DNA from 3 places in the Virgibacillus byunsanensis genome. Region 3 is predicted to be linked to each of the others. Evidence: riboswitches for the same ligand, from Rfam matches in the RefSeq annotation. Region 3 holds a riboswitch; each other region holds the start of a gene.
The links. Region 3 has a riboswitch for S-adenosylmethionine ahead of ACFQ3N_RS14540 (5-methyltetrahydropteroyltriglutamate--homocysteine S-methyltransferase). Riboswitches for the same ligand answer to the same signal wherever they lie in the genome.
Positions count from the first base shown of each region.

Region 1: it holds a riboswitch for S-adenosylmethionine, as region 3 does, so the genes downstream of both, ACFQ3N_RS12820 (hypothetical protein) here and ACFQ3N_RS14540 (5-methyltetrahydropteroyltriglutamate--homocysteine S-methyltransferase) in region 3, are expected to answer to the same signal.
Region 2: it holds a riboswitch for S-adenosylmethionine, as region 3 does, so the genes downstream of both, ACFQ3N_RS00825 (PLP-dependent aspartate aminotransferase family protein) here and ACFQ3N_RS14540 (5-methyltetrahydropteroyltriglutamate--homocysteine S-methyltransferase) in region 3, are expected to answer to the same signal.

Region 1 covers NZ_JBHTKJ010000034.1:27,722-32,010, reverse strand. The annotation lists gene ACFQ3N_RS12830 (arsenic transporter) at 1-1,249, shown strand, start outside; gene arsC (arsenate reductase (thioredoxin)) at 1,268-1,687, shown strand; SAM riboswitch class I at 1,744-1,845, shown strand; gene ACFQ3N_RS12820 (hypothetical protein) at 1,914-2,120, shown strand; gene ACFQ3N_RS12815 (D-glycero-alpha-D-manno-heptose-1,7-bisphosphate 7-phosphatase) at 2,569-3,105, shown strand; gene ACFQ3N_RS12810 (potassium/proton antiporter) at 3,129-4,289, opposite strand, start outside.
Region 2 covers NZ_JBHTKJ010000001.1:179,200-183,488, reverse strand. The annotation lists gene metX (homoserine O-acetyltransferase MetX) at 1-503, opposite strand, end outside; gene ACFQ3N_RS00825 (PLP-dependent aspartate aminotransferase family protein) at 529-2,289, opposite strand; SAM riboswitch class I at 2,455-2,574, opposite strand; gene rarD (EamA family transporter RarD) at 2,649-3,554, opposite strand; gene megL (methionine gamma-lyase) at 3,754-4,289, shown strand, end outside.
Region 3 covers NZ_JBHTKJ010000041.1:2,967-7,255, reverse strand. The annotation lists gene ACFQ3N_RS14550 (LLM class flavin-dependent oxidoreductase) at 1-147, shown strand, start outside; gene ACFQ3N_RS14545 (ATP-grasp domain-containing protein) at 167-1,120, shown strand; gene ACFQ3N_RS14540 (5-methyltetrahydropteroyltriglutamate--homocysteine S-methyltransferase) at 1,216-2,367, opposite strand; SAM riboswitch class I at 2,447-2,554, opposite strand; gene ACFQ3N_RS14535 (S8 family peptidase) at 3,075-4,283, shown strand.

The DNA.
Region 1 (4,289 bases), on a different contig from region 3:
CTTAGTTATTTGGCAGCCAAAAAATTTATCGATTGGATGGTCCGCATGTGGTGGAGCTATCCTTGCTTTATTAGTAGGAGTAGTAGGGTTTAGTGATGTAATAGAAGTAACACAAATTGTATGGAACGCAACATTAGCTTTTGTTGCTATTATCCTTATTTCATTAATTTTAGACGAAATTGGATTCTTTGAATGGGCCGCACTTCATATGGCAAGGGCGGCAAAAGGTAATGGAATTAAAATGTTTGTTTATGTCAGTTTACTAGGTGCCATTGTTGCAGCCTTCTTTGCAAACGACGGGGCTGCTTTAATTCTGACACCTATTGTGCTAGCAATGGTACGCAACTTAAATTTCCAGGAAAAAATGGTGTTTCCATTTATTATGGCTAGTGGATTTATCGCAGATACCACATCACTTCCACTAGTAGTAAGTAACTTAGTTAACATTGTATCAGCGGATTTCTTTGAGATTGGGTTTGTAGAATATGCAACGCGAATGATTATTCCAAACTTCTTCTCGCTAGCTGCAACTATCATTGTACTTTTAATTTATTTTAGAAAAAATATACCCCAATCATACGATTTATCTCAGTTAAAGGAGCCTGTTGAGGCAATCAGGGATCCTAAACTGTTTCGTCTGTCATGGTATGTTCTTGCTGTTTTACTGATTGGTTATTTTGTAAGTGAGTTCATCAATCTCCCTGTTTCGATCGTGGCAGGAATTGTAGCGATTTTCTTCTTACTAATGGCAAGAGGAAGTCAGGCAGTTGATACGACAGCTGTCATTAAAGGCGCACCATGGGCAATCGTATTCTTCTCGATTGGCATGTATGTTGTCGTCTACGGTTTAAAAAATGCAGGGCTAACAGATTTGTTAGCACAACTCATCCAAGCAAGTGCCGAACAAGGCCTGTTTATAGCAACCATTTCAATGGGCTTCATTGCTGCTATCTTGTCATCAATCATGAATAATATGCCGACCGTAATGATCGATGCGTTAGCAATTGCTGAAACAGATACATCAGGTGTCATGCGGGAAGCACTTATTTATGCCAATGTAATAGGGTCTGACTTAGGTCCGAAAATCACACCAATCGGTTCGCTAGCAACCCTATTATGGCTCCATGTTTTATCCCAAAAAGGAGTTAAAATTTCCTGGGGGACTTACTTTAAAACAGGTATCATTTTAACGATTCCAATCCTGTTTATTACGTTATTAGGACTGTATGTAACATTAGTTGTATTCTAAAAAGGAGAGTGAACTACTATGGCTAAAAAAACAATTTATTTCTTATGTACTGGGAATTCATGCAGGAGTCAAATGGCAGAAGGGTGGGCAAAGAAGCATCTAGGAGACGAGTGGGAAGTAAAAAGCGCAGGCATTGAAGCACATGGTTTAAACCCAAATGCGGTAAAAGCCATGAATGAAGTCGACATTGATATTTCTGATCAACAATCAGAAACGATTGATACGGATGTTTTAAATAATGCAACACTTGCTGTAACCCTTTGCGGAGATGCAGCAGATAGATGCCCAATGACCCCACCACATGTAAAACGAGAACATTGGGGGTTTGATGACCCAGCAAAAGCAGAAGGAACAGAAGCGGAAAAATGGAGCGTATTCCAACGGGTACGTGATGAGATTGGTGAACGAATCAAACGGTTTGCAGATACTGGAGAATAAGCCAGGTAAAATCATTTGAAGTTTCAACAAGGTACGATATAATACATGTAATTGAATAGTTATCAAGAGTGACCGAGAGATCTGGCTCAGAGACGTCACAGCAACCTGCTGTAGTAAGGTGCTACCACCAGCAAAGCAATTGCTTTGGATGATAAATCGGTAAAAACCCCTTTTTGTATATCCAATGCAAAAAGGGGTTTTTAATATTTTAAAGGAGGAATAGGAAATGGAACATTTTATTGTGAAAAATGGTGAGGTAGTCGAACTGACGAAAGAGGAATTTGAAAACCTTCCAGGTAGACATGTATCTGAAATTGTAAAGGATATGACGCCGGAGGAACTGGATCGTTTCAAAAAGGAGCGCCAAGAGAAGTTTATCAACCCACTCATGAAGCATAATATAGTAGAATTGAACAAGAAAAAACAGGACTAAAACGGAAGTGTTCTAGGAGGCTGTCCGACGAAGTGAAATTGCCGAATATTTATTCAAAATATGGTGGATTATACATTAATAATTCAGTGTGAATGCATATATATTCACAGAAATTATTCCATCGGACAGCCTCCTAGGTGTGATACGCTGGTGTCACACCGTAATTAACTTGGATGTATACATATGATGGAAGAAAGAAGCATTACTACTATTGCAGTTGTGGAAACGGAGCACTATATATTAAACAGGTAACGCTTGGCTTAAATTCGAATAGTTGGCGATATTTTTGCTGATAATAAAGGTTCTCAGAAATGGTTATATAACTAAGGATGTAGAAAAGAAGGCGTGCTTAGACAAACTGATTTTGACGGGGAAACATTTCATGATACAGTTGTCTATTCCTTATTAAAATCAGAATATGAAGCCCTATAGACGAGGTGATATCTAAATGGAAAGAGGAATGTTTTTAGACCGAGACGGCGTGATCAATGAAGTGTTAAGTGATCGGGTAAAATTCGTGAACAGACCGGAAGATTTTTATTTACTCGATGGAGTGGGAGAAGCCATTAAGCGTTTTAATGAAGCAGGTTTTAAAGTCTTTGTTGTCACCAACCAAGGAGGAGTAGGTCTTGGTTTTATGGAAGAATCCGCATTACAAGACGTACATAACAAAATGGAGGACGACCTAGCACATTATGGTGCTTCCATTGATGCTGTAGCTTACTGTCCACATAAACCCCATGCAAAGTGCGCCTGCCGTAAGCCTATGCCACAGATGATTTTAGATTTAGCAGACAACCATGACATAGATTTATCGGAAAGCTACATGGTAGGTGATCGTGTACCAGACATAGAGGCCGGAAAAAAAGCCGGTACGAAGACTGTTCTAATTAGTGATCGTGAAAAAGACAAAGCGGATGCAGACATGTATTTCCCAGATTTAATTTCGGTTGCTGTTTGGTTATCTGATTTGGATGACCAATAATCGCCCAAGTTTAGGTTTTTCTATTAAGTCTCAGAAATCTTTTTCTTTGGCTTTTTACCGAGCAATGCTTCCTTAACGCGTTCCCTTGCCTTTTTGTTAATCAGGACATAGAGTGTATCATCATCTTGTATAACAGAATCCCCATTTGGAGTAATTACTTTTTCATCACGGATGATCCCGATAATCAGCGTATCAGCAGGTAACTCCAAATTAAGTAAGGATACCCCAGCAGCCGGAGAATTCTCTGTCATAGACACTTCCAAAATTTCAGAGTCCGTTTTACCAAGTGTCATTAATTCCATACTTGGCAACGTGTCACGACTTTTTTCACCGGTCAAACCTAATTTAGTCGCTAGCCATGATAATGAACTTCCTTGGATCAATGCAGAAATCATCACAACGAAAAAAACGGCATTAAATATCACTTCACTGTTTTCAATACCAGCTACAATAGGGTAGGTGGCCAAAACAATTGGAACTGCTCCCTTTAGCCCTGACCAGGAAAGAAAGACCTGTTCCTTTACATTGTATTTCATGAAAATAAGACTAATAAAGACCGCAACTGGACGGGCGATAAACATTAAAATAACAGATAATAGAATGCCTTGCCAAAAAACGTCCAATAATTGTCTTGGAAATACTAACAGACCTAAAAAGATAAACATCAAAATCTGCATCATCCAGGCGAAACCTTCATTAAATCGCATAATGGAGAATCGGTATAACAATTCATTATTTCCAACAAATACTGCCATCACATATACAGCAAGGAAACCACTACCACCTGCAAAGTTTGTGATCGCATATGTAAAGATTGCACTTCCCATAGCAAGAATGGGATATAACCCAGCAGTGTCCAGCTCGATTCGGTTGATGGCTTCCACAGTTACTTTTCCCAATACGAGCCCGAGCACTAGGCCCAGTCCCATCTGTATGAAAAAGTCACCAAAAGCAGCCCAAATAGAGTTGTCCGATAGTTGAATCCATTCTATTAAGGTTATGGTTAAAAATACAGCCATAGGATCGTTGGAACCGGATTCTGCCTCCAATGTAGATGTAAGTTTCTTTTTAATATTTTTATTACCTAATACGGAAAAGACAGCAGCAGCATCGGTAGAAGCGACAATAGATCCCAAAAGCATCCCTTCCAACAAGGAAAAGTTAAGGATATACATAGCAGCAAG
Region 2 (4,289 bases), on a different contig from region 3:
AGGACAATCAACTTATCTACAAAAGCAGGGTATAAGAGGCCCCATTCAAGTACTTGCATACCTCCAAGGGATCCTCCTGTAACTGCTGCTAATCTACTGATTTCTAGTTTTTGTAGTGCCATAAATTGTGCGCGCACCATGTCACGAATCGTAATGTTTGGAAATGATGTGCGATAAGGTTCATCAGTTGCTGGATTAATAGAAGCGGGTCCAGTTGAACCGTCACACCCTCCAAGCACATTAAAAGTAATAACTTGAAAGCGTTCGGTGTCGATATACTTCTTCCGACCAATTAGCCCACTCCACCAACCAGGACTACTATCTGTTCCAATTGTATGGTGATTGCCTGTTAATGCGTGGCATACTAATACTACTGGTGCAGACTTTGGTCCGGCAATTTCATAACGTAATGTCACCTTATCAATTGTCTCTCCAGAATCTAACTGGAGCGGACCAAATGATATGTCATTTATAATAGGTGTTTTTGTCAACATGTGTACCATGAAAATCCGCTCCTTTTCAACTCTATTAAACTTCTAAAGGAACCCTTGCTTCTTTGTTTTCCCTTAAACGGAGTGCTTCCTCATATGGATTCGTATTAGTAATTACAGTAATACCAGAGGCTTTAGCATGCTCTACCGTTTGATCATTTGTTTCAGGTTTTTCTATCAAAAGAATTTTCCCTTGTTTGTTAATAAATTGCTCAATTGCTGTTGCTGGTAATGCTTGATTTTCCAACCACACGGCGTCAATGTCAACAGGGATATCTGAAATAGTTTTATACGTTTTCTCTCCAAACAACTCTTGTTTGGTTTCGTGAACGGGTAAGATTTGAAACCCTAATTGCTGGAGTTGCTCTGTGTTTTTGTATAAAGAACTAGATGTATCGTCTAGACCAACTACGGCAATTGCCTTTTTTCGAACTGCTCCATTTTCTCTAGCAAAGGGTGAAGATACTAACCACTTAATGGCATCCTCTTCTGTAGATTGAAATGAAGTTTTTGAGTTTGTTGCTTTTGCAATGGCTTGATCTAAATCAACTAATATATCTTTAGTAGACTCGATACCGATGGATAGGCGAATTAATTCCTCTTTAACACCGCTCTTCTTTAAATCCTCTTCACTTAACTGTTGATGAGTGGTTGAAGCTGGATGGATAATAAGGGACTTGGCATCCCCAACATTAGCTACATGCGACCAAAGTGTCACTCCATCGATTAATTTCCGCCCTGCTTCACGTCCGCCTTGAATACCGAATGTAATAATAGAACCAAAGCCATTACTTAGGTATTTTTTAGCTAACTTATGTGACGGATGATCCTCAAGCCCTGGGTAATTTACCCACTCTACTGCTGGATGCTTTGTTAAATAGTCGGCAACTTCAGCTGTGTTCTGATTATGACGTTCGATGCGTAAGTGTAAGGTTTCAAGACCTTGTAGTAACAGAAATGCATTTTGTGGACTTAAGCATGCTCCAATATCTCTTAGTAACTGAACACGTAATTTGATCGCAAAAGCCGCAGGTCCAACATCAATATAACGCAATCCATTATAGCTTTCATCAGGTTCTGTAAGTCCAGGGAACTTTTCATTATTCCAATTAAAACGTCCACCATCAACGACGATTCCACCAATAGTAGTTCCATGACCACCAATCCATTTTGTAGCAGAATGGACTACGATATCAGCACCCCACGTCAAGGGTTTTGTTGAATATGGTGTAGCAAATGTATTATCAATAATAAGTGGGATACCGTATTTGTGAGCAACTGCTGCTACTGCCTCAACATCGAAAACGTTTAGGCTCGGATTTGTAATGATTTCCCCGAAGACAGCTTTTGTTTTATCTGTAATGGCATCTTCAATGGCCTCTGGCTTAGTACCGTCTACAAACTTTACTTCAATTCCATAGCGTGGAAGCGTGTTAGCAAATAAATTGTATGTTCCCCCGTACAAATTACTGTCGGCAATAATCTCATCACCAGCACTTGCAATATTTAGAATGGCTAAAGTAATTGCAGCCATACCAGAGGAGGTTGCCACTGCTGCTACCCCATCCTCCAGTTGAGCAACCCGTTGTTCAAATGCATCGACGGTTGGATTCCCAATACGAGAATAGATATTTCCAGTTTCCGCTAAACCGAATAAATTTTGTGCATGTTCTGTGTCCTTGAAAACATAGGAAGTAGTTTGATAAATTGGTACTGCTCTTGATCCGGTTGTTGGATCAGGTTCCTGACCTCCGTGAAGTAATACTGTTTCCTGATTAGGTAAATGAAAATTTGACATAAATAATTCCTCCTTCGATTTTTGTTCAAGCAACAGCTCCAAATCTGAGTACTATTGAATGACAGAATCAGCGACGTATAGGACGTACGCTTTTGTTCAAGTCTGGAGGAAGAGGAGAATTTAAAAGCCCTCTTCCTAAGAAGAGGGCGTATGTAACGGTTCCTCCTCTTATCTTCCAGATCATAATGTGATCTGTAGGATTTAGCACCTTTCAAAGCAATGTATACATTACTTTAGGTTGCCGGGCTTCGCAGGGCCTATTCCCTCCGCCACTCTTGATAAGAGATTTAACTAATATTAAGTTATTAAGCATTATATAAGAAAAGTCGTTTGTTCGTCAACCGTTTTTAGAAAATAAATTAAATTCTTTTTCTTTGTCTGATTGGTCGATGATATGCTGAACCCATATAAATAATTAAAGCAATCCATATTAATACAAACGAGATCAAATGTGCTTGTGAGAATGTCTCGCCGTAAAGGAAGACCCCTAAGATTAACATAATTGTAGGTGCAAAATATTGGAGAAAACCAACCATAGATAGTGGAATTCTTTTAGCACCATTAGCAAACGATAAAAGGGGGATTGCAGTTGCTACCCCAGCTCCAAGTAATAATAGACTAGTAGTGGAGAAGAGGGAGTTCCAAGATAATGAACCATCAGGTATTGAAAATAAATAAATTGCTGCAAGTGGTGTTACAATCATTGTTTCGATCGTTAACCCAAACATTGCTCCGATATCAACCATTTTTTTCAGCAATCCATATATGGCGAAACTAAAAGCGAGCAATAATGATACCCAAGGGAATACACCAAAGCTAATAGTAAGGTAAATGACGCCAATTCCTGCTAATATAATAGAGAATAATTGCCTTCTTGTTAATGTTTCCTTTAATACAACGATCCCAAGTAAAATACTCACAAGTGGATTAATATAATAACCAAGGCTTGCCTGTATGACATGATCACTGTTCACTGCCCATATAAATGTAATCCAGTTCACACTGATCATAATCGAGGCTACGGTAATACCGATAAGCTTTTTCTTATCTTTTATAATTACTTTGCATTCTTTAATAAAAGCTGGCCATTTCCGTAAAATCAAAACAATTACCAGCATAAAGACAAATGACCAAACAATGCGGTGCGCCAAAATTTCGCCAGCTCCAACATCTTGAACAAGTTTCCAGTACATCGGCAAAAATCCCCACATTAAGTAGGCACCGGTTATATATAAAATTCCTAACTTTTCCTGATTTTGCTGCATGGTGCAACCCTTCTTTTCTACAGATATGTTTCCTAAATATAATCAATCTTCCAAATAAATTAATTCTAAGAGTATCCCTATAAAAAAGCAAAAAAAGTGCTTGATAGTTTTAAGGGAAAACGCTTTCAAAAAAGTGTTTTATAGAATATGATAGTAAATAGGGAATGTATAGGACAAAATCAATATAGGGGGAGAACTTATGACTGAAAAACATAAAAACTTTGAAACGACAGTTATCCACGAGGGCTATGACTCCAAAGAGATGCTGGGCAGTCTTAGTACGCCATTATTTCAAACATCAACATATACATTTGATACCGCGGAGCAAGGTGAACGCCGGTTTGCTGGTGAAGAGGACGGTTATATTTATTCACGTTTAGGTAACCCTACCGTCTCTGTGTTGGAAGAACGGATTGCGGCTTTGGAAAAAGGGGAGAGAGGACTTGCTTTTGCCTCAGGAATGGCGGCAGTATCTGCAGTACTAATTGCTTTAACCAAAGCGAATGATCATATTCTTTGTTCGTCAGGATTGTATGGATGTACATTTGGATTATTAACGATGATGAAAGAAAAATATAATATAACGCATGATTTTTCCAATATGGCAACAAAAGAAGATGTTCGTGCATTAATTAAACCTGAAACAACATGTATTTATGTAGAGACACCGATAAATCCAACGATGAAGTTAATCGATCTGAAAATGGTAGCAGAAGTGGCGAAAGAATTTAATAT
Region 3 (4,289 bases):
ATAGCCAAACAAATATTGGCATTTGAAGCAGTAGGGGTAGATCTACTATTGTTACAAAGTTCACCCCAGCTAGAGGAATTAGAGCGGTTTTCCAAACAGGTGATGCCACTGGTCGAAGAATTACGAGAAAGTGTAACAAACATTTAGTAAAGAGGGGTGGTTAAGTATGAGTAAAATATATATAATTCATGAAAATAATGAATGGACAGAGCATTTACTAAAAAGATTAGAAGAGTTAGAACTTCCATATGAAGATTGGCTATTAGATAGTGGTACAGTTGATTTAACAACTGTACCGCCAGAGGGTATATTCTATAATAGAATGAGTGCTTCATCCCATACTCGTGGAAACCGTTTTTCACCAGAACTGACAAGTGCTGTACTGTCCTGGTTAGAACAACATGGTAGAGTTGTCGTTAATGGAAGTTGTGCGCTTAGGCTTGAAGTAAGCAAGGTATTGCAATATTTGGAGCTCGAAAAATATGGTATTAAAACACCGAATACGATTGCTGCAGTTGGAAAAAACGAACTACTAAAAGCCGCAAAATCCTTTGAAGGGAAGAAATTTATTACCAAGCATAATCGTGCGGGTAAAGGGCTTGGCGTTCAACTTTTCCAATCAGTAGAAGCTTTAAAGCAGTATGTAGAGAGTGATGATTTTGAGGAGCCAGTAGATGGAATAACACTAATTCAAGAATACATTGAATCACCTGAATCGTATATTACTCGTTGTGAATTCGTAGGTGGTAAGTTCGTTTATGCTGTCCGTGTCGATACTTCAGAAGGTTTTGAACTATGTCCAGCAGATGCTTGTATTATAGATGATTTATATTGTCCTGCAGGTGAGGAGCCACAAGGTCAATCGAAGTTTCAGATAAGAGAAGGCTTTGATCATCCAGTTCTTGAAAAATACGAAAAGATGCTAGCCGCAAACGATATACAAGTTGCTGGAATCGAATTTATTCAAGATGAATATGGGGATATTTTTACCTATGATATAAATACCAATACGAACTATAATAGCGATGCAGAAGCAGAGAGTGGAAAGTTTGGAATGTTGGAAGTTGCAAACTATTTAGGTAAACAGCTTAGAAAAATGAAAGATAAAGCCCATCTATAATGGGAAAACAAAGGCAAGAGAGACGTTACAATCGTCTCTCTTATTTTTGGTGCAAAAAAGACATATCACTTGGATATGTCTTTCTATTAATATAATTATTTCCAAACGGATTCGGCTATCTCAACCACGTGACGGATTTTAGCCCATTGCTCGTCTTCGGTTAGAATATTTCCTTCTTCTGTGGAAGCAAATCCACATTGAGGACTCAAGCATAATTGCTCTAACGGAACATATTTAGCAGCTTCTTCAATCCGTGATTTTATCTGCTCAGGATCTTCCAACTCACCGAACTTTGATGTGATTAATCCGAGCACAATCTTTAAGTCAGGTCTATTTACATGATGTAGCGGTTCAAATCCTCCTGAGCGTTCATCATCAAACTCAAGGAAAAGCCCATCTACATTTAAGTCACCAAAGATAATTTTGGAAACTGCATCATAACTACCGCTTCCTGCATACGTAGATTTATAATTCCCTCTGCAAATATGCATCGTAATTGTCATATCCTCTGGCTTATCGACAATAGCTTCATTAATGGTTTTAGCAAACAGTTCACTGATTTCCTTAGGATCGTCACCTCTGGCTTTCAAAATCCCACCAGAAAGAACCAAATCACTTCTGGATTCCTGCTCAAGGAATAATGACCAAGTCGTATCATCTAATTGTAAGTAGCGACAACCTGCGTCGTATAGGGCCTTTATAGTTTTTTTATAAACTTCTGCTATATCACTGAATAACGCTTCCTTACTAGGATAAAATTCCTTTTCTTCTTCTCCAATTTCCCTGAAGTAAAGCATGCTTGGACTTGGAATCGTCATTTTAGCCGTATGTGATCCTGCGACACTGTGTAAATATTTATACTCCTCGACTACAGGGTGATTATCAAAATCAAGTTTTCCGACTACTTTAACCGAATGAGCTTTTGTTTTTTCTCCGTTAAATGTAAGACCAGTGTCTAATTCGATAAACTTAACCCCAACAAGTTCTTGAATGAAGTCCAGATGGAACCAGGCACGCCTTAACTCACCATCTGTGACGGACTGTAAACCTACTTCTTTTTGTTTTTTTACTAGTTTAGCAATTTCCTCATTTTCAATTTCCCAAAGGTCATTAGCGGTAATGTCCCCGTTTGCTTTACGTAAACGTGCCTGTTTAATCCGTTCAGGTCTTAAAAAACTACCTACATGGTCAGCTTGAAATGGAGCTTTTTGATCCGTTTTTGCATTCGATTGTTTGATTTGTGTCATTTGAATCCCTCTTTCTAATTTTTTTGATAAAAAAACGAACCTTCCTCAGAAAGAAGAAGGTTCGTAATAGACGACTTTCTTCTCATCTCCTAGGTGTAATGATCCACCTACTGGAATTAGCACCGGACCTAAATGGTTGGTTGCTGAGACATCTACGGGCCAGTCCCTCCGTCTCTCTGGATAAGAAATAAAATATTTAATTTTGTTAAAATAATTATTTTCTATTACTCTATATGAATTAGCTGAAAATTGCAAGAGGTAAATCGTAGAGTTGGGCAATTCAGGAGTTTAGAAAATTTGGGCAAGTAATAACCGTGTCTTTAGTAGGCATTATTACTTAAATTTTTATTTTCTCTATCTAAATAGGGACCATATTGTCGGAATTTTCATTTTCCGTCTTAAATATGTATGTATGTGATTTATCATTTTTCTTCCTTGATGCTTGTGATAGCCCTATTACTTACTTTATTAATTATGTATTTCATTATGGATGAAAGTGTAGTGCAAAAGTTTACAGTAATCACGGTAATTTTTGACACCTTTTCCCAATATGAATTAGCAGGATTCTACTCTTTTTAATAAGAATATATACATTATATTTTAGAAAACTTGGCTTATCGCCAAGCCTTTATGGCGAAAGGCTTAGTTGCACTTATGCAGATAGGAAAGTTTTATAATTTCCTATCTGCCAAAAAAGGAGGAATAGTATGATGAAAGCATTATGGAGTGGGTTGACTTTGGCATTTCTATTAGCAGTTTCCCCAATGATAGGAGAAGCAGCAATGGATAGAGGTGACGCCATGTCAGAGGGTGAAGTATTTGTTAGTGCTGTGGATGCAAAAGGTGCCCATGTTAAAGATGAGGTTGTTGTAAAGTTTAAGGAAGGTATAACGAAAAGGAAACAGGATAAAGCAATAAAAGGGTTAAATGCTAAAATTATGGCAGATGAAGATGTCGTTGAATCTCCTTTTAAAGTACTTAAAGTTGGGAATGTAGATGCGGTTGTTAAAGCATTAAATAAAAATCCTAACGTGAAGTACGCAGAACCAAATTATAAGCTGTATGCTACATGGTCACCAAATGACACTTATGCTAACACAGATTATCAATATGGACTGTTTACAACAAATACAGATGTTGCATGGGATATAGCTCGAGGCAGTAGTAGTCAAGAAATTGCAATTTTAGATACTGGCGTTGATTATAAACACGAAGATTTACGGAATAAGACAATTCAAGGGTATAATTTCGTTCAAAATAACACGAACCCAATGGATCGAAATGGTCACGGAACCCATGTTGCAGGGACTGCTGCAGCTGAGACGAATAATGGAATTGGGATCGCTGGCATGGCACCAGATACACAAATTTTGGCAGTTCGTGTTCTAGATGCAAGAGGCAGTGGCACATTGGACGATGTTGCAGACGGAATTATATATGCTGCGGATTATGGTGCTGAAGTTATTAATCTATCACTTGGTTGTGATTGTGATACCCAGACGTTAGAGGATGCGGTGAACTATGCTTGGAATAAAGGAACAGTAGTTGTGGCAGCAGCTGGAAATGATGGTGTCTCTACAACTTTTGAACCTGCATCCTATGAAAATACTATTGCCGTTGGTGCAGTAGATAGTAATAATCAATTAGCGAGTTTTTCTAATTACGGTGTATGGGTCGATGTTGTGGCACCAGGAGTTGATATCGCCTCAACTGTGCAACGAGATGGTTATGCATATATGTCTGGTACATCAATGGCTTCTCCACATGTTGCTGGTTTAGCTGGACTATTAGCAGGTCAAGGTAGAAATAATGCAGAGATTCGTGCTGCTATTGAACAAACTGCAGATCCATTAAATGGGGCTGGATATTATTATGAACATGGTTTTATTAATTCAAGTGACGCGGTTAATTACTAGATTTAA